One region of the Siminovitchia sp. FSL H7-0308 genome, then DNA from elsewhere that is predicted to be linked to it. Evidence: predicted binding sites of a transcription regulator. Region 1 holds the regulator's gene; each other region holds the start of a gene.
The links. Region 1 encodes LexA, which represses DNA repair genes until DNA is damaged. Its sites were predicted from a motif close to CGAACATATGTTCG; they were not measured.
Positions count from the first base shown of each region.

Region 2: a site for LexA is predicted at 2,679-2,692, ahead of MHB50_RS16245 (DUF6434 domain-containing protein). Genes of this name have one in related genera too.
Region 3: a site for LexA is predicted at 2,339-2,352, ahead of MHB50_RS07690 (UV damage repair protein UvrX). Genes of this name have one in related genera too.
Region 4: a site for LexA is predicted at 3,180-3,193, ahead of parE (DNA topoisomerase IV subunit B). Genes of this name have one in related genera too.

Region 1 is NZ_CP150282.1:2,007,991-2,013,338, forward strand. Features, by position in the region: gene tkt (transketolase) at 1-737, opposite strand, end outside; gene MHB50_RS09565 (DUF896 domain-containing protein) at 855-1,088, opposite strand; gene MHB50_RS09570 (recombinase family protein) at 1,242-1,898, opposite strand; gene MHB50_RS09575 (hypothetical protein) at 1,921-2,106, opposite strand; gene lexA (transcriptional repressor LexA) at 2,260-2,880, shown strand; gene MHB50_RS09585 (stage II sporulation protein P) at 2,959-4,053, opposite strand; gene MHB50_RS09590 (hypothetical protein) at 4,417-4,683, opposite strand.
Region 2 is NZ_CP150282.1:3,436,393-3,441,740, reverse strand. Features, by position in the region: gene MHB50_RS16255 (PH domain-containing protein) at 563-1,177, shown strand; gene MHB50_RS16250 (class I SAM-dependent methyltransferase) at 1,597-2,355, shown strand; gene MHB50_RS16245 (DUF6434 domain-containing protein) at 2,805-3,374, shown strand; gene MHB50_RS16240 (hypothetical protein) at 4,070-4,834, shown strand; gene MHB50_RS16235 (DUF1266 domain-containing protein) at 5,002-5,348, opposite strand, start outside.
Region 3 is NZ_CP150282.1:1,630,199-1,635,546, forward strand. Features, by position in the region: gene fba (class II fructose-1,6-bisphosphate aldolase) at 1-419, shown strand, start outside; gene MHB50_RS07685 (aldehyde dehydrogenase) at 871-2,226, opposite strand; gene MHB50_RS07690 (UV damage repair protein UvrX) at 2,574-3,836, shown strand; gene MHB50_RS07695 (YolD-like family protein) at 3,865-4,197, shown strand; gene MHB50_RS07700 (RNA polymerase sigma factor) at 4,253-4,771, shown strand; gene MHB50_RS07705 (hypothetical protein) at 4,752-5,348, shown strand, end outside.
Region 4 is NZ_CP150282.1:1,842,909-1,848,256, forward strand. Features, by position in the region: gene MHB50_RS08820 (CapA family protein) at 37-1,167, opposite strand; gene plsY (glycerol-3-phosphate 1-O-acyltransferase PlsY) at 1,199-1,780, opposite strand; gene MHB50_RS08830 (CoA-binding protein) at 2,279-2,692, shown strand; gene parE (DNA topoisomerase IV subunit B) at 3,232-5,211, shown strand; gene parC (DNA topoisomerase IV subunit A) at 5,208-5,348, shown strand, end outside.

The DNA of each region.
Region 1 (5,348 bases):
AAAGTCGGGCGAGTATGATCGGCTTTGGCTAGTTCAATGGCTTCGGAAATCTGCTCAAGGTCATTTCCGTTTTCAACACGGATATATTGCCAATCGCATGCTTCAAACCTGGCACCTACATTTTCCGAAAATGATTTGTCCAGATCCCCATCAAGGGTGATATCGTTGGAATCATACAATACAATCAACTTTCCAAGCTTGAGATGACCTGCCAGTGAAACGGCTTCGGAAGCCACCCCTTCCATTAAATCCCCGTCACCGCAGAGTGTATATGTATAGTGGTCGACAATATTGTAATCTTTTTTATTGTAAACAGCCGCCAAATGGCGTTCAGCCATGGCCATACCAACCGCCATTCCGATTCCTTGTCCCAGCGGCCCCGTTGTCGCCTCTACCCCAGGTGTATACCGATATTCCGGATGTCCAGGCGTTTTGCTTCCCCATTGTCTAAAATGTTTAATGTCTTCCATTTTAAGGTCGTAACCTGACAAGTGAAGGAGACTGTATAAAAGCATTGAACCGTGACCCGCTGATAAAATAAAACGGTCGCGGTTGAACCATTCGGGATTTTTTGGATTGTGGTTCATATATTTTGCCCATAATGTATAGGCCATGGGTGCTGCTCCCATCGGCAAGCCGGGATGACCTGAATTCGCCTTTTCAATTGCGTCGATTGACAGCGTTCTAATTGTATTGATGGCCAGCGCGTCAATCTCGGCCACATTGTTGTTATGCATCTAAATATCTCTTCCTTTCCCATTTTGTTCTATAACATATCATAAAGATATTTTTGCATTTTCACAACTTTTGAGTATAAAAAAACATCGAAGCGGGTCGATGTTTGTAAAGAAATTTTAATGAAGTTTTTTCTTTAGCTGGATAGAGCGAAGTTTTTCAGGCGTTACTTCTTGTCCCGTAGAATCAAACACCCTTACTTGTTCAATTGTCTGTTTCATGGAAGAGCGAAACGCTTTTAAATATTCGCCGCGAAGTCTCGACTGCTCCTTTGCTTCTTCCTTGGACAGGCCTTTTTCTTTCGCTTTTCGGGCTAGCGCATTAATCCTGGCGAGCTTTTCTTTTGAAAGCATACTCAAACTCCTTTTTTACGTTAAGTTAGCTCCAGTTTACTAAAATCGATGGGTGAAAACAATCTATACGCCCCTGACTGATAGATGAAAACGCACTATCTACATGAAGCTAGAGTTCGCAATGTCAGAGATGGACAACAGTGGACAACACTGTCATGAACCCTGATTATCCTCCTGCTCCATAAACTCTTTGTATCGTCTATGTACCGTTGCTTTGGAAACTTTGAAACCGAACCCCCTCATCATGGCAGCTATCTCTTCAAAGGTCATATTGTTTTGTCTAAGGCGAATGATTTCTTCCACCGGGACCTCTATTCTTTCCCGCCCATGCCGGTTCCCCTGGTTTTTCAAGTTTTTCTCCGGTTGATAGCCCTTGGCAACGGCTCTCTTCATGCCCCGTTTAATTTTGATATTATGCAATTTCCTCTGATGTTCTTCGATCATCGCCACAATATCCAATAGAATGGAGTCTGTTTCCGATATTTGCAGTTCTCCGTTATGAGACAGGCTGTACAATGTTACACCTTGCTTAAGAAGAACATGCATGAGGGCTATTTTGGCATTGCCCCGTCCAAGCCTCGTTTCATCCTGGATCAGGACAGCACCAATTTTATCGCCTTCTATTTTGTCGAGCATATCAAGTACGCCGGGACGGTTTAAATCATAGCCGCTCGCTTTGTCGAGAATGATGTCACTTACATCAAACCCCCACATTTTTGCCGCTTGCACAAGTTCTTCCTGTTGTCTTTCCAATGAGGTTTCCTGTGTGTGTTTGTTTGTACTGACCCTGCAGTAAATAATGGCATGCATTTTTTCAACCCCAAAACAAAAGTCATCTATTTTTTTGATTCATTGTCATTTCACTTTGATCTTGTAGATCATTGTATACATTTGCTTCGACAGTTTTCAAGGAAGTATTCTCTTGTTCCCAATTGAATATCATGACTAATCCCATAATTAATGACAGTATAAAAAAGATAATGACGAATGAATAATGTTTCCATACGGACGCAATCATTCATATTCCCTCCCCGAAAGTTTGTTCGCATCCAAAAAACATTATAATAGGAACACCTGTTTGTGTCAATAAAATTACGAACCCATGTTTGCTTAATGAAAAACCGCATGCTATAATAAGGTCAATTCATCACGGGAAAAAGGGTGTGAAAAGGTGTCAAAACTTACAAAAAGGCAAGAAGACATATTAAACTTTATAAAAGATGAAGTGAAAAAAAAGGGCTATCCTCCGTCTGTTCGCGAGATTGGGAAAGCGGTTGGCCTCGCATCAAGCTCCACTGTACACGGGCATCTCGCCAGGCTGGAAAGCAAAGGCCTTATCAGGCGCGATCCGACAAAACCGAGAGCCATTGAAGTTTTAAACCAGAATGAGGAAACAATCGTTCAAAAAACGGTCAATGTTCCGCTTGTCGGTAAAGTCACTGCCGGGCTGCCGATTTCAGCAGTTGAGAATATTGAAGATTACTATCCGCTTCCGGAATTACTTGTTCCGGCAGACGAGCAAGTATTCATGCTGGAAATCGTAGGTGAAAGTATGATAGAAGCCGGGATTCATGATGGTGATTTTGTCATCGTGCGCCAACAAAAAACGGCCAACAACGGAGATATTGTCGTCGCAATGACCGAAGAAGACGAAGCGACAGTCAAAAGGTTTTATAAAGAAACCGGCTATTTCAGACTTCAACCGGAAAACGCGAGTATGGAGCCCATTATCGTATCCAATGTCGTCATTTTGGGAAAAGTGATCGCCTTATACAGGCGCTTTGTCCATTGATCAAGCCTCCTTCGCTATCCATACACGACGCACGAGCGGCCCAATCCCCCGTATCGCATTGAGCCGCTTATTTTTTGCTCACTTATTTGTGCCCGCTTCCTTTGCTTCACCCCAATAATATTCGCTAAACACTTCCGCCAATACATCGACTGTACGATAGAGTTCCTCCAACGTATTATCCACCCCGCCAATCTCGATCAAGAGCGCATTTTCGGTTAAATCTTGGTTGTATACTCCATTCCCGTCTGCCTTCGTTTTTCCAAAAACCCCTCTTGACAGCCCGGGATATTTTTCTTGAATAGAATGATGCAATCGTGTTGCGAATTCCAGGTTTTTCTGATAGTTCGGATGTTCCTGTCCGATCACAAAATACGGCTTGGCATACGTTTTTCCGTTAATTGTCGCAGTCGTAACCCCTTTTCTCTGCGAATCTCGATGAATATCAAAATAAAAGCGGACTTCCTCTTTTTGTTTCATCGTTTCCACGGCAATCTCACGTGAAAGCTCATATGATTGAAAGAATTTCATATTTCTTTTTTTCAAAAGCGCCTGAATATCGACCTCATTCACCAACGTACTAATTCCCTTTTCTCCCAGTTTTTCTCCCAATCTTTTTCCTAGCAGTGTCACATTTTTCTCTTTGTGCCACGCGCGGTTTGGATCCGTTACATTTGGAAGAAGAGGAAGAAATGACTCCGTATTATGTGAAGAATAGATAAAAACAACGGGCTTATCTATTGTTGTCTGTTCTTTTGTCGGCGGAGATTCCTCCGCAGAATCATCACTCTCTTCCCAAACATCCAAATCATCCGGAGGCGGGGATTCAATCGGAAGATTCGTAAAATCAGTCCCTTTTCCAGCCACAATAATTTTTGGGGTCGCTGCATGCAGTCCCGGAATCTCACTAATTAAAAATGTCTTCATGTTCCGCAGATTGATGTTCGTAAATAATTCGAGAATATCTCTGCCCAAAGTCTGTTCAAAACCTTCGGGAATAACGGATTGTAAAGCGTGGTTTTCCAACGACATGACATATAGGAAAGTTTCTGTTCTTGACGGATCATCACCTATGAAGGACAATAAGCTGATTTTTACACTTGAAAAGGCAATTGCCGAAATTAGGCAAAAAAGTGCGACAACCGTTGCAAAAGATTTTGCTGCGAATTTGAACATCGGGTTCATCCTTTAAGAAAGATTTTGTAATACCATTTATATGAGCGTTGATAGAGTCTATGATTAAAAAGTTGTTCATACCTATAAACTTCGGAAAATAAAAAAAGCCCCATAGGGGCCCACGGGGTTTAAAAAACAATCTATTCTTTATACATTAGGAATTTTTTAGTAGATCAAACTGTTCGCTCGTGTCCAAACAATTAATAGATTTACCACTTTTACGAACATCCCATTACATGTTAAGTACCTGTAAACGGCTTTCATTTATGGAAAATTTTGAAATATAATGTAATGATGAAAGACTTGATACAAGGGTTGCGGGGCGATTGCAAAGTTCATAGTCAAGAAGGGGACGGGCAACATTTAGTCTGTCTCGTTCATCATGGATGTTTCGTTATTGTCGGGCGATTGCTTTTTATTTTTCTTTTCGCTAAAAGGTTCTTCGACAGTTGCTTCTCCAATGGTTGGCTCTTGCAAGCTTGCCAACTCCGGATCAATTGCTTGTTTTGTATTAGCTTTTATATGTAAAGACCCATTATCGTCAACGGATTGCACATCTTCGCACTCACTTGAAGAAGCAGTAAACATGAATCCGGAAAGCAACATCAATATAAAAGGTTTTTTAAGCATCTTATTACCTCCATCCTTATTCCGTCTATAGGAATCTTATCATTTTTGGGCAAGTATTTTTTTCGTTTCGGTATTTTTTAATCTAATCTAAAACAATGTCAACTGCGTTTAAAAAATGACATGCGCAGGTTACTAAAACCCTATCATAGTAAAGCTTCACAAACTTTTAATTGTTCAAACAGCTTGTGTGTTTAGCTAGTGGTTTATATGACCGTAGTGGCAATGATTCTATTTTAAGCTCCCAAAGCCGGCACGCTCGTGAAAAAAATTTTTATGCAAAACAAAAACCCCTCCTGTATAGGAAAGGCAGTATGCTTGACAATATATCTGTTATGGTAGAGGTGAAATAATAAATCGTCGCTGGCTGCATCGATCATAAAGTGCGCACTATCTTCAATATTGTACCTTTGTATGAAAAAATAAAAACACCCCGTAGGAGATGTTAAGACTTACGATAGAAATATTTTTTATGTTCCTAAGATGTACCTACAAAAAATAGAAATGGGTCATGAGAAGCGTGAATATAACTCCTGCTTTAACAGCCATTCCGTCACCTTCCTAAAAGGTAGTCTTTTTTTGGGAAATTCATCAAGAAAAGTATGGCGACAATCCGTTTCAGGTTGCCGGTTTCCTTTTGAATTTCAACATCTTTTCACCTCTTTAAC
Region 2 (5,348 bases), 1.4 Mb from region 1:
TATTAACCCCTCCATCATCATACTAAACGTTAAATACTAAACGTTTAGTATTGGAATAAAGATATTGTAACAAAAAAAAGAAAAATATAATAGCCAAAATTACTATCCCACTAAATACTCCCATTTTAATTAGTTTTTGCTATGTCTTTTTTTTTGAGTAATTTTTACACTAAATGTTTCGAAGATTACATGTAGCAAACCAGGTAAGAGTATAAAGTCGGGTGATAAAGTGATTATGGAGATGGCTTTACCAGATTCACTGTCATTTATTAGGAGAGCTAAAAAAGCATGGCCAAATATATGTATAAGAAAAAAATAAGGAAAAATGAATAATGGACCTCAGTGTTGAAAGAATTTTTAAAGCCACCTTTTTTGGCAGTGATGAAGAGGAGGTTATGTCACATGGAAATATTATATATTTGTATGTTACTAAACAAACGCTTGCGATTTTTTTCTGCTATTTTTAAATAAAATGTGACAAAATTAACCAAATAGCTTTTTGTGTGGCTATTTATAAGATATGATAAAAGAGAAATGAATACTGAGGAGGTAGGTTGTAAGGATGTTTAAAAAAATCGCAAGTGATGCTTTGGGATTAAGTGACATTGGAAAAATTATCTCTCCGCAAGATTTTGACAAGACAGAGTCTGATGATTATGTACTATATGAAGAGGGAGAAAAGATCCACTTTTTAATCAAATCGAAATCTGATGAATACTGCTTTACGAATCGTGCACTAATTCATCTTGATGGTGAAAAAGCGACAAGTAGCAAGCGTAATATTTATCGGTACGATTATTATAAACATCCGATAAAAAATGTCACAATAGAGACTGCTGGAACAATTGATTTAGATTTGGAAATAAAGTTTACGATTGGGGAGCAATCTATTTCTGTTGATATTAACAAAAAAGAAGGAAAAGCGATTGCAGATTTGTATAAATCATTGGTAGCTATTTCACAAATCCAAGATACAAATAAGCGAATGAAGAAATTTGCAAAAGATAGTTTGCAAGTATCGAAGTCCCTCTTTGAGAATAATCGTTTCCATGAAGGGCTTATCTCAAAAGAATTTGAACAAGCGGCAACATTTGCCTTTGATTGGTATAAAACGACGTATGAAGAAAACACACAAAAAGACTTTGGGGACGTTTTTGAAAAATATATTCAAAATTAATGATACATTGTTTTATCTAGTCCGTGTTTGGCGAACTTTTTGATGAAGCATAATATGCTGTTGCGGTGTCCGATATGATGATGGCTTTTCAAACTATGCTTTGAATACATAAAAAGTTCACATCAAAATGTTCACAAAATACCACAACTACCTAGAGCTGGATTGTTTATATATCGGCGCGGATAGGTAGTGGATTTTAGATGAAAGAGTGATTCTTTTGTGGGTCACTCTTTTAATATGTACCCTTCAGCTTCATGGTTTTTCAATAGCTTTATCATTAAACTATATCAAAAATTGTGTATATTCAAAAAAAGAGAGGGGTTCATGATAATCGTCGGCTCTTTATATTCAGGTAACAAGAATAAGGTGCGAAAAGTCATTCAATGAGCTTTTCCGCATATAAAATCGGAGGAATTGCATTGTTTAGTTATTATGGTGAACTCAGTACAGAGCTTTATAATGTTACAAAGCCTATTGGCTATTCAGTAGATGGTGATATTGAATATTACCTTGAAAGATTAACAGGTACGAATGGGAAGATACTGGAAGCAGCAGTGGGTTCAGGGCGGTTTTTAATACCTTTGCTGGAGAAAGGATATACTGTTGACGGCATTGACTATTCGCCTGCCATGTTAGATTCTTGCAGGAAGCGCTGTACAGAAAGAGGGTTACATCCGAATCTGTATGAAGGGAACTTACGCAGTTTTCAATTGCCTTCAAAATACGAAGCGATTGTCATACCTACGGGTTCATTTTGTTTGATTGAGAAATTAGAGGATGCCAAAAATGCCCTTACATGTTTTTATAACCATCTTATACCTGGAGGGCGTGTCATCATTGACCTGCTCTTTCCTGTTCAGTGGCGTACAGGAGAAACATCCACTTCCACTTTTCCTTTTTCCGATGAAGAAGGTATTTTATTAGAAAGCAAATCGATTGAAATAAATTGGGTAGATCAATATACTTTAACGCACTTAAAATATGAAAAATGGAAAAAAGGCAAGTTAGTGGACACTGAATTACAAAGATTTGCCATCCGGTGGTATGGAATAGAGGAGTTCAAACTGATTTTGAAAAATGTTGGTTTCTCTGAAATCACTTGCTCCGCTGATTATGATTACATGAAGGAGCCAACGAAAGAAACGCAATTGATTACATTTGAAGCTGTACGTAAATAGTTGAGAACATCAAGTTGTTTTGGAAAGCAAAAAAACCTTTGGATTTTTGAGTCGAGCAGTACAAAATTCAAGGGTTTTTTACCGTTGGTGGACACTGATCATGAGTTCTTTTTTTGAATGGACTGATATGGCTTAGCTCAAAATCAGTTTAAACCTTTCATTTTACGATAAGTGGCATGTCGGCTCAGACTAAGGTTTCCATTGTTCGGCATGGCCAGACTTGGGCACTCCACATCGTTGACAAGAGGCTGCGTTAAAGCCCTATAAACAACATGAAGGCAAATGTAAAAACCTTTCATTTCACACGGTTTTCATGTTTTTTGCGAATATTCGTTAGTTTTCAGCTTATGTCCCAGCGTTTTTTGGAAACGGATTTATTTGTAACGTTTTTTGCAAAATGGGAACTTACGTTCTATAATGTGTATGAAGTAAATGTGGAGGGAAAATGTATGAGACCTAGTCTAACGAAAAATACAAGCGTGGAAAATTTTAAAGATTTCTATTGGTTAAAGGACGAATTACAATCTTTTTGTAGGGAAAATGGAATAAGTGCCTCTGGTTCTAAGATAGAAATTTCCGATAGGATTGAAACATTTCTTCGGACAGGGGAGATAAAAAAAACTGCGAGAAAATCAAAAACGAATAAGAAGGTGCAACCACAAGCAGATCTTAGTCTTGATACAGTCATTATGGAAAACCATCGCTGCAGCCAGCATGTAAGAGCATTTTTTAAATCGGTAATCCCCAACTTTCATTTTTCCACTTATATCCAAAACTATTTTAAGAACAATGTCGGAAAAACATATCGTGATGTAGTAGACGCTTGGTATGAGGAAGGGGAACGAAAGAAAGACCCTTCGTACAAGAAAAACATTGCACCTCAATTTGAATATAATCAATTTATACGCGACTTTTTTGCTGATCCGAAAAATAAAGGAAAAAGCCGTAAAGAAGCGATTGCAGCCTGGAATGTAATCAAGCAACTTCCCGGAAGCAATAAATATATGTCTAATCATTAGTTGAGCATTTTTCAGCATATTTTATTGATGTGATTTGACTTTTGCCAGGCAAAAAACAAGCATTTGGTTGACTCGTTCAGCAAATGCTATTTGTTTGTCCTAATACCGAGCAGTTAGTTGCTCGACCCTTGAAGTGTCAGAAGGTTCCGTCACTATCGATAAAACAAAGACGGCCTCATGCTCTTTTAATAAATATGCGGCTTTAAGCCGCGCCCATTCATTGAATATATTTTCATGGTAGTGTATAAGCCATATCATTGAGGGGCTTTTGGCGATGATTGTGTCTTGAACGATACTTGTGTTGCCGTCATGAACATATCCGAAACCTAATAAATCGGTTTCACGAATACTTGTTCATTTGGAAACAAATCTTGTTTCATAGATATGATTTGCTGAGTCCGCTTAATTCTTCAATATCCTCTTTCCGTATCCTTGAACGTCTCCTAAACGCTCATATATCCACTTTTATTTCGTTCCAATTTTAGATGAAACGTAAGCTAGCCTGACAAATGGTTCGGATAAAAGACGGCTGCTAAAATAGTGTTTGCCAGAAAGTTTCAGGGGTAAATGAAAAGCAAGAACAGAAGAGAAAACCTAGTTTAGAAAAATACAGAAATATAAATGTAACATTTGTAACCTAAATGAAATATTTGTGATAATATATAAACATGGGAAATGTAAAAAGGAGGAGACCGATGAAAAAGTTTTATGCTATTGTATTGATGTCTGTATTTTTGTTAGCTGCTAGTGCATTCCATTACTCGGGGACAAAAAGTGATGTAAAAGCTACTCAAGTAGCAGAAGAAATGGCAGTTAGGGACCTCCAAAAACCGGCGGAAAATACGAAACCAGAAGAAAAAGTACTTGATACAACAGCCATAACTGCAAAAATATCAACGGCTACAGAGGAAACGAATAAACAAGCAGAAAAAGTAGAACCTGAAGAAAAGGCAAAACCTGAAGAAAAGACAGTGGATGCCGTAAAAAAAGAAGAAACAACTCCAGCGGTTAAAGAAGAGACAAATAAACAAACAGCAAAAAATGAACATAACACCAATCCAGAACAAGTAAATGAAGGAAAAGATACATCTGCCGAAGATGAGATCATTATTGACGGTACTAAATATGTTCTGGTTATGGATGAGAATAAACATCCCAATTTAAGTGATATCATCATTGCCGTACGAAATCATGGTGCAAAACTATACGCTATTCCTGATAGTGATGTATTTATCATCATAAAGGATCAGAATCCTATTGCTTATATGAGTGCCGGAGTTTTAGAGGCTCTTCCGGACTATGCGGAATTGGTAAAAGATATGTTAACAAATAGATATGAGGGGTTTAAGGAGAATGTCGACCTAGCCATACAAACAGGGGAAACGGTGCAGGTGAATTGGGGATCAACAGGGTACCATATCGAGTTAAAAGATGGATGGTTAATCGTTAACTATTTTTAAAGATAAAAACCCTTGAATTATTTGAAAAAATTCAAGGGTTTTTACGTTTCGGCAGACGAATATGGTTGTAACAAGTCCGGTTTCTAAGGGTTATTTTTTTGCACATAACATCACTGTTCAGGCACACCATTCATTGCGCGCAACATTGTATGATCGACGAAGGCTCATCAGATAGACAATTTCCCTTGCTTGTGAAGGGATTCCCCTTTATCAGGGAGCAGGTTCTGGTGCCATACCACTTTATCGACTAATGTATTGCTAGCAAACAAGCTCATAGCCCCGTTAAAAATATGCCTGGCTTTCTTCATTTCCGGATCGGATTGGCTAAAAGCGTATCCTGCGGCAAAAGCTGTCATATAATCCTCCCAATTGTTGTAATGGCTCTGTAGACGCCTGGCTATTTCTATTTTGGTTTTCCAAGCTGTTTCGCTTGTTACATACCCATAAACAGGGCCGATTCGGCTTAAAAAAATGGCCCATCCTCCTCCAAACGCAGCAATGTCTCCCGAAGGCA
Region 3 (5,348 bases), 380 kb from region 1:
ATGATGCCGAAGCCATGTACGCGATTCCGTCTGAATGCGAAAAGTTGGTAAAAGAGACGAAGGTGGACTGTTTTGCGCCCGCACTTGGATCTGTTCACGGGCCATACAAAGGAGAGCCGAACCTTGGCTTTAAGCGTATGGAAGAAGTAATGAACCTGACCGGCGTTCCGCTCGTTTTGCATGGTGGAACAGGCATTCCTTTGAAAGATATTCAAAAGGCGATATCGTTGGGAACAGCCAAAATCAATGTGAATACAGAAAACCAAATCATGCAGACGAAGAAAATACGTGACATATTAGAAAAGGACAAAGAGGTGTATGACCCGCGCAAATATATGGGCCCGGGACGGGAAGCCATAAAAGAAACAGTCATCGGAAAAATGCGTGACTTCGGGTCGTCGCAAACGGAGGCTGTCTAAAAATGCTCCTACCGAACATTTCATAAAGTGGCTTGTCAATCCTGAACCCGGTATTGTGCCGGGCTCAGGCTTAACTCGACAAGGGATGGGTGATCGCCTCACCACTGCTTCCCGATTCTGATCCAGCTTTTTCAGCTTCAACATTTGGTCTCAAATATTCGGCACCATCTTTCCTGCCATTCTCTTAAGTAAGAACGATATTTCTGCTTTTCCCGCCTATTGGGAAGCAACTGCGTATGCTGCATTAAATCGGGCATATCAGCCCGATTGTCCAGTTCATTTCCAGGATGTTATTCCAGCAAGTTTTTAACTTTTTGGTTCATGTGAACAAATGAAACCTCACTCTTATCCTTGATTCCATAGCCCATCTCGATACGGATGAGTCGTTACAGATAGACGCATTAATTTTTTTGACTTCCACCTTTATCTGGGCGTCTTTTTCAAATTCTATCTATTTTAGGAACATCTTTATTCGCTTTAACGCGTTTTTCATATGGGGATAGCGAAAAGGGATATCAAATAAATTCGTCTGCTTCAAGACACTTTTTTGATGGGAAAAAGCGTCGAAGCTGTTTTTTCCATGGTATGATCCAATCCCGCTTGTTCCGACTCCGCCAAAAGGCAGATGGGGATTGGCAAAGTGATAAATCGTATCATTGATGCAGCCGCCCCCGAAAGAAACGGAGTTCACTATTTCTTTTTTCGTTTCGGAACCTTTAGAAAACAGATACAGCGCAAGCGGATTCGGGTGCTGATGAATTCCTTCTATCACCTCGTTCAACTCCCCATATTCCAAAACAGGGAGGATGGGACCAAAAATTTCCTCTTTCATGATCGGATCTTCCCACGTAATGTTTGTCAGAATAGTCGGCTCCACGGACAGCTTTTCCCGATTTGCCTTTCCGCCTGTAAAAACACTTCCCTGATCAAGGAAGGAAACAAGACGGTTGAAATGCTTTTCGTTCACAATCCGTGTGATCATTTGCCCACTGTACATTTCATCAATAGCTTCTTTTAAAAGCCCTAAAAACTTGTCTTTGATTCGCTGATGGACGTATACATAATCAGGTGCGATACAGGTCTGTCCAGCATTCGTAAATTTCCCCCAAGCAATCCGTTTGGCAGCCAGTTTCAAATTGGCATCTTCATGAACAATACAAGGACTTTTTCCACCTAATTCCAGTGTTACCGGGGTAAGATGCCTGGCAGCAGCTTTCATGACCACTTTTCCAACAGACACACTTCCAGTGAAAAAAATCTTGTCAAACTTTTCCCGGAGCAGAGCTTCACTTGTTTCCACGCCGCCTTGCACTACCGCGATATATTTTCTTGGAAAAACGTCTTGGATCATTTTGGCAAAAACGGCTGATGTTCGCGGAGTCAGCTCCGATGGTTTGATAACAGCGCAGTTACCTGCCGCAATTGCTCCAATTAAAGGTGCGGCTGCAAGCAAGAACGGATAATTCCACGGAGAAATGATCAGCGCCGTCCCGTATGGTTCAGGATAAATATAGCTTGTGGAACCAATATGGGTGATGGGGGTTTTCACTTTAGTCGGTTTTGTCCAAGAGCGGAGTTGGCGCATCGTGAAACGGAGTTCTTTTAAGATCATCCCGATCTCTGTCGTATATGCTTCGAACTCGGATTTATTCAAGTCTGCTTTAAGTGCGGCCATAAGTTCCTTTTCGTACAGCTTGACGGCATTTCTGAATGTTTGAAGTGACTGGAGACGAAAAGGTATATCTTTTGTTTGCCCTGTACGGAAAAAATCCCGTTGACTGCTGATAAGCGCAAGAAATGAATCCATATGGCACTCTCCTTATATATTCTGGAGTAATTTGCTTTTTTTAAAATGATACGAAAAAACATGCTTCAAATTATATGCTTGATACCAATGATATAATATACGACTTGTTTTGCAAACAATAGTTTGGTTTTGGTTATCCGTAGCGGGCCCTTCCGAAGGAGTTTGCGGCATCCGCCCCCCGCACATGCAGGAATAAACTTTTGGAGCACTGGCCTCTGCTTTGCTGGAACTACACTGCTAAACAACGCCTTTTCGCTTCCTGGCAATAGATTCCATTGAAGAAGCGGGTCTATTGGTCTACAATGATGCGTATAATAGAACAAACGTTCCGTTTTGGAGGGTGAAGCATGGAAATCGACTATCGGATGCTGCCGCATCACAACATCTTGTGCATCGACATGAAGAGCTTTTATGCAAGCTGCGCCGCGGTTATGCATGGTCTTGACCCTCTTGAATGTTATTTGGCAGTTGTCGGGAATTTGCAACAGCCCGGAAGTGTGGTATTAGCGGCTTCCCCCCGCTTGAAAAAAGATTATGGCATTCAAACGGGCTCTCGTTTATTTGAAATTCCAACAGATAAAAATATCCGGCGAGTTGAGGCAAAAATGGCGCTTTATTTGCGAGTCTCTATGGAAATTACCCGTTTGTTGAACCGGTATGTCCCAAAAGAAGCGATTCATGTATATAGTGTGGATGAAAGTTTCCTCAAATTGGATGGAACGATGCAGTTATGGGGGGATGCCTGGACAGTCGCTCAAAAAATTCGGGATGAAATATTTCGGGAATTTCAGCTTACATGTTCAATCGGCATAGGGCCTAATATGCTTTTGTCCAAGCTTTGTCTTGATTTGGAAGCGAAAAAAACCGGTATCGCAAAATGGACATATGAAGATGTGCCGAAAAAATTGTGGACAGTGTCTCCTCTCAGAAAAATATGGGGGATTGGGAGAAGGATGGAGAGAACGTTGAACAACATGGGGATTTTTAACGTGGGCCAGCTTGCGGCTTATAATCCGGCCTTGCTTGAGAAAAAATTCGGGATCATGGGGACGCAGCTTTATTATCATGCATGGGGTGTTGATTTGTCCGAGCTTGGCGCTCCAATGATGGCGGGGCAAATCAGCTTTGGAAAAAGTCAAATACTGTTGCGTGATTATAAGAAAAAGCATGAGATTGCCGCGGTTATACTGGAAATGTGTGAAGAGGTGGCCCGGCGCGCCCGCGAGCACGGAAAGGCGGGGAGGACAATCAGCCTCGGGATCGGTTATAGTGAAAAAGAGTTCGGAGGAGGGTTTCTTCGTTCGAAATCGGTGGAGGACCCGACGAACGTCACAATGACTGTGTATAAGGTATGTCTTGACTTGTTTGAAGCCCATTATAATGGAAAGTCGGTCCGACAGATTTCTATCGCGCTTTCCAATATGACGGATCATGGCACATATCAGCTTAACTTGTTTGAACCGAATCAAATACGAAAGAGGGAGCTGGGATATGTGATGGATCATATTCGCCGCCGGCACGGGACTGCTTCGCTTCTTCGCGCAGTTTCTTACACAGAAGCAGGGACAACACGAATAAGAGCGGGTCTTGTTGGAGGGCACAAAGCATGACAATGGTGATGGAAATGGGGGCAGGAAAATGATTCGGGACCGGGGAAATATAAAGTGGAACTCTCTTATGCTTCCGGAGCATGTCAAAATGCTCCGAGAATGGGCAAAAGAAGATACGTGGGATGCAAAAAGGCAATTGGATGAACAGAAGCTGGAGCAACTGAATCTAGCGGCGGAAGAAGCGATGGAGTTTGCCAAAGAGGTCAACATTACCTATTTTTCACATCGCCAATCTAAACAGATTGCCGGGAAAATTCATTATTTTGATTCTGTAAAAAAAGAATTTCGGATCGTGGACCGATCTGGTCATGTACAGCGGATTTTATTGAAGCAAATCGAACATATAGAATTGATCGGATAAAGGCTGTAATGTTTTCGTCTTTTGGTCGTCTAATATAAAGAGGGGAGGGGGAAGCGTGAAAGAGGATTGCATAGAACAGTGGTTTGAAATGTATGAAAGGGATATTACAAGCTTTTTGATTTATTTGACAGGCTCCCGTGACGTGGAAGATTATGTCCAGGAGACATTTCTGATTGCCATGAAAAAAATGTCAAGATTTAAAGGAGAATCCCATCCAAAAACATGGCTCATTTCCATTGCCAGGAATATGGTCATTGACAAATATCGAAGAAACCAGGTTTGGAATAGAATTAAACAGTATGTAACCAATGAGCCGCATTCCTCGAATGGATCGGAAGAGCTCGTTATCAAAAATCAGGAGCATGAGCAACTTTACAAGTCGATACGGCAGCTTTCGCCGTTTTATAAAGAGGTCGTCATTTTACGGGGCATTTTGGAATTGTCTTCAAAGGAGACAAGCGACATTTTAAAATGCAGCGGAAATAAAGTGAACGTGACATATCACCGGGCATTGAAAAAGCTGAGAGATATTTTAGAAAAGGAGGGATTTTACTTTGAGAGAACAGCAGATTGAAGAGAAACTAAAGAACCTTCCTAAATATTCATTATCAACGGAACAAAGACGGGATATTTTACAAAAGTTGCGGAATCGGGAGCAGGTCCGGAAGCCGAAATTCAGACCGGGATTATCCATTGTTTTCGCGTCTGCCGTCATCATCGTCCTCGCTTTGGCACAATTTCAGTTGAATGGCCAACAACGGGACACGGTGACAAATAAGATCGAGGAAAGCCGGGAAATGACAATGGACAAGGCTGAGCAGGAGATTGGAATAGAGGTAGCGGAAGGAAAGCCCTTTCGATTTTCTGATGCATCTCAAGAGGCAATCGGCATTGAAGGAAGAGTCGGTATTTTGCAGTCGTTTGACCATTTTGTCGCAAAAGATGAAAGAAGAGTTGCCAAATTAATGCTGTATTTCTGGGACGATCAGGCTGATCTTCCGGGGAAAAAGTATGAAGTGACAGCGACAAACGGTCAACAGGAAATCATGTTGGCAAGGGGGGAACTCGTAGATGGCTTGTACGGAGAAGACGGTCACGCTTTAACCAGGTTTGAGCCATTCCCGACGAAGGGAACATGGAAACTGTCTTTT
Region 4 (5,348 bases), 170 kb from region 1:
GTAACCTCCTGTCTTGAGCCCAACCTGTCCAGTTGATCAAGGAATGTGCATGAATGTATTGATGCTTCTAGAGTTTTCATTTGTCCATCCGTGCTTTGCGGCCTGATCAATAGGAAAGACACGATAATTTTTTCTTCCTTCATTCGCAGTAAAAGTAGGATGAAAGTTTACTTTTTCTATAGTGGTCACTGTATTTCCCGGAATGCCAACCTTTTTTACGGTGATTTCAATCATTCCGCCAATGTCCCTGTAATTCAAATCTTGGCCAGATAAAAAATTGCCCAAGGAATAGACAACCATACCTTTTTTCCCGTCTTTTTGCTTTAAAAACTGTATGGGCTGAAGAACATGCGGATGATGTCCAAGAATGATGTCTGCTCCATTAAAAATGAATTCTTTTGCGAGCTCCTTTTGTGTTGCATTGGGTTGGCGGACATACTCATCCCCCCAGTGCAAAGCGACAACAACGACGTCTGCTTCTTTTTTCACTTTTTCAATATCAGAAAGAACGTTATGCTTCTCAAGCTTACTTACTAAATATTCTTTCCCATCGGGAACCCGTAGACCGTTAAAATGTTCAGCGTAGGCCAAAATGGCGATGCGGATTCCTTTTACTTCTACTATTCGAATCCGGGCTTTGTCTTCGGAGCTTTTAAAGGTTCCAGTATAATTCATGTTTTTCTTTTCATAATAACGGATGGCGTTTAAAATGCCGCTTTCTCCCTTATCAAGGGAATGGTTATTAGCTGTTGTGACAAAGTCAATCCCTGCATCCTGCAATGCATCTACAATTTCATGCGGGCTGTTAAAACGGGGATAGCCTGAAATGCCGAGTTCCTCTCCTCCCGGGATCGACTCCTGGTTGGCAATCAATAAATCTGGTTTTCGGAGTAACGGCTTGATGTGAGAAAACATCGGCGAAAAATCATAACCATTATGTGATCGCGCATCATTATACAACTTGTCGTGAATAAGAATATCCCCTATTCCGGCAATCGTGGCTTCCGTTTCGAAGCTTTTGGGTCGAAGATTAATCTCCTTAGCCGGCATAGTTTCAAAACCCTGATGAGGTGAATGTCGTTTCCGCTGTTCACTGCTCACCCAAAAAAAGAACAATACACTGGCCAGGCCCAAAAAAACAAGGAACAAATATACTTTATTTTTCATATAGAAAACCCGTCTTTCAGTCAATTGTTTGTTATATCCATTTCACTTTTGGCTCCGTTTTATCCCTTATTCGTTTTAAATTTGCCCGGTGTCGGTAAATGACAAACAGCTCCAGTGCTGAAACAACCAACACCAGCACCCAGTCACCAAGAATGATGCAATAAATAATGCCAAATAAGCCGGCCACCATTGAAGATAATGAAACATATTTTGATATTTTTAGAGTAAGTAAAAATCCGCTAACAAGAACAATAAAAAGCCAATATTCATATCCCAGAAGCACACCTGCCGATGTAGCGACAGCCTTTCCCCCGCGAAAACCGGCAAACACCGGGAATGTATGACCTAGCACCGCAAACACACCCGCGAGCAAAGGATGCATATCAACGCTAAACAGGGTGGGCAAAAACGTAGCAGCCGTTCCTTTTAAAATATCCGCTGCCGTTACGGCTATCCCGGCTTTTTTACCTAATACGCGAAACGTATTAGTCCCCCCTAAATTGCCGCTGCCGTGTTCACGGATATCAATTCCGTAAAATACTTTTCCTACAATTAAACCGGAAGGAATAGAACCAATCAAGTATGATAATAACAAAACAACGATTTGCATCATCAGCATTTGCCCCTCTTTCTATTAATCCACAAAAATGCTTTTTTATCCCGCATTAACTGGCAGTACAATCCCCTGCTCCAAAAATCAAGGTAATACAGGAAGCGAGCAGCGAGGATCTACTGCCAGTAAAAGCCCGATTGGATCAACTAACAATCAGCAAATACCTTGCTGATTGAAGTTTCACATATCCCGCATTAACTGGCAGTACAATCCCCGCTCCCAAAAATCAAGGTAATACAGGAAGTGGGCAGTGGTGATACAATTGCCAGTAAAAGCCTGATTCGGCCAGTTTGACAGGACTAGGAAAAACTTCGACGGTATTGTCATCGAAGTAAAAGCCCAATTGGGTTAACTAACAACCAGGGAATACCGGCTGATTGAAGTTTCACTTTATTGTACCATGTCCCCATCATAATTGTGTATACGTAATCGCTTGCATGAAAAACAGGAGTGAATTACGATATGATTAAGACGAGACTTATTGAAGGAGGATATGAAATGGCGATAGAAAATCCAACAAGAGAAGAAATGGGACAAATTTTGAAAAAAGCAAAAAGAATAGCCGTTGTGGGCCTTAGTGATAATCCTGAAAGAACTTCATATATGGTATCAGAGGCAATGAAAGATGCTGGTTACGAAATCATCCCTGTTAATCCAACTGTAGATGAAGTGTTTGGCATCAAAGCTGTTGATTCATTAAAGGAAGTTGAAGGACATGTTGATATCGTCAATGTTTTTAGGCGTTCTGAGTTTTTGCCGGAGATTGCGAAAGAATTCGTTGGAATTGACGCAGATGTATTTTGGGCCCAATTAGGTGTGCAAAATGAAGAGGCGTATGAATTTTTAAAGGAAAAGGGCTATACTGTCATCATGGACAGATGCATTAAAGTGGAGCACGCCTTAACAAAATAAGCGCCACAGCGGGCATATGTTTAGTCTATCGTATTTGAAATCGCCAAGGCGTACCATTTTACACGCACTCTAAGCCTAATGTCGTTCACGCAAATCTTTTTGGAAACCTCCACAAGGCACGCAACCCGTCTTTGCTTGTTTCATATCAATTCAAGCAAACAGATCAACTGGTTGCGTGCTTTTTTGCAAATTTAAAAAATGTGGATGCTTGTCAGGAATTTGATACAAGAAGCTTTATAAATTCAAAGGAACGCAATGATTTGACTTTCCGTCCTGCTGAAGGACGGTCTTTTCATGTTCATCAAAGAAAATGAAAATGACAGAAGGGCGGCACTGATGAAACAGCAAAAAAAAGAAGTAAGCCGGAAATAACACTTATGAACATTTCGGCAAACTCTTGAGACGTATACCCTTCACCATTTGCAAAAAGAGAGCTTCCGGATATACAATAAGACATGCTTGGAAAAATATGATATAGTACAATATGCGAACAAGTGTTTTATAACTGGAAAGCTCTATGAAAGAGGAGTCGTTTTATAATGAGTAAAAATATGACAACGATGGAATATAACGAAGATTCGATTCAAGTGCTGGAAGGGCTGGATGCTGTCCGAAAAAGGCCCGGCATGTATATAGGCTCCACGGATGCCCGCGGTCTTCATCACCTTGTTTATGAAATTGTCGACAACTCGGTGGATGAAGCTTTAGCAGGATATGGCGACCAAATTATCGTTACGCTGCATAAGGATCACAGTGTAAGCGTGGAGGATAAAGGGCGCGGTATGCCTACCGGAATCCATCAAACAGGCAAACCTACTACAGAAGTCATATTGACCGTTTTGCATGCGGGAGGGAAGTTCGGCCAAGGAGGATACAAGACGAGCGGAGGCTTGCATGGGGTTGGCGCTTCTGTTGTGAACGCACTCTCTGAATGGCTCATCGTAACGATTAAAAGAGATGGTGTTATATACGAACAAAAATTTGAAAATGGCGGAAAACCGGCCACAACGCTTGAGAAAAGGGGAACGACGAGGCAAACCGGAACCAAAATCCATTTTAAGCCCGACCCGGCTATTTTCAGTACAACCACGTTAAATTATGAAATCTTGAGCAGCAGGCTTCGGGAATCAGCGTTTTTATTAAAAGGGCTCACAATTGAAGTCAATGATCTGCGCAGCGGGCAGCACGAAGTATTTTGCTATGAAAATGGCATTGAAGCTTTTGTGGAATACCTAAATGGAGAAAAAGATGCCCTTCATTCTGTCGTTTCATTTGAAGGGACGGCGAATGACATCGAGGTAGATTTTGCATTTCAATTTAATGATGGCTACGCCGAGAATATTTTGTCTTTTGTAAACCACGTCCGGACAAAAGACGGCGGAACACATGAGGTGGGCGCGAAAACGGCGATCACAAGAGCCGTCAATGATTTTGCGAGAAAAACAGGATTGCTGAAAGAAAAAGATAAAAACCTGGAAGGTTCGGATATCCGGGAAGGTTTGGCTGCTATCTTATCCGTAAGAATTCCAGAAGAATTACTTCAATTTGAAGGACAAACAAAAGGAAAGCTGGGAACAGCCGAGGCAAGATCCGCTGTTGATACGATTATATCGGAACAGCTGGCCTACTTCTTGGCCGAAAACCCCAATGTCAGCTCCATGCTTGTGAAAAAAGCGATTAAAGCGGCTCAGGCACGGGAGGCGGCAAGAAAAGCCAGGGAAGAGGCGAGAAGCGGAAAACGCAGAAGGAGATCCGACGCGTTGCTTTCAGGTAAACTGACGCCCGCCCAGTCGAAAAATCCGAAGAAAAATGAGTTGTATTTAGTGGAAGGAGATTCGGCGGGCGGTTCGGCAAAGCAGGGAAGAGACCGCAGGTTCCAGGCAGTTCTCCCGCTGCGCGGCAAGGTGGTCAACACGGAAAAAGCGAAGCTTCAGGATATATTTAAAAATGAAGAAATCAATACGATTATCCATACGATCGGCGCAGGCGTCGGACCGGAATTCAATCTTGAAGACGTCAATTACGATAAAGTTATCATCATGACCGATGCCGATACGGACGGAGCCCATATTCAAGTATTGCTTCTTACCTTCTTTTACCGTTATATGAAACCCTTGATTGAAGCCGGAAAAGTATTTATTGCGCTCCCGCCCCTTTATAAAGTAAGCAAAGGAACTGGAAAAAAAGCGATTGTCGAATACGCATGGACAGACGATGAATTGGCAGATGTAACAAAAAAGGTCGGCAAAGGATATATGTTGCAAAGATATAAAGGTCTTGGTGAAATGAATCCCGATCAACTGTGGGAAACGACGATGAACCCGGAAACAAGAACGCTGATCAGGGTGCTGATTGATGACGCGGCAAGTGCGGAAAAACGTGTGACGACGCTAATGGGGGACAAAGTGGAACCACGGAGAAAATGGATTGAAAACAATGTTCAATTCGGCATGCAGGACGACATGAATATACTTGAAAATGAGAACTTGACATCAGAAGGGGGAGCTGTTGATTTATGACGGCAATGGAAAGATTTCAAGATTTGCCTCTTGAGGAAGTACTGGGTGACCGATTTGGCCGTTACAGCAAGTATATTATTCAGGAACGGGCGCTTCCGGATGCCAGAGACGGGCTGAAGCCGGTACAGCGCAGAATT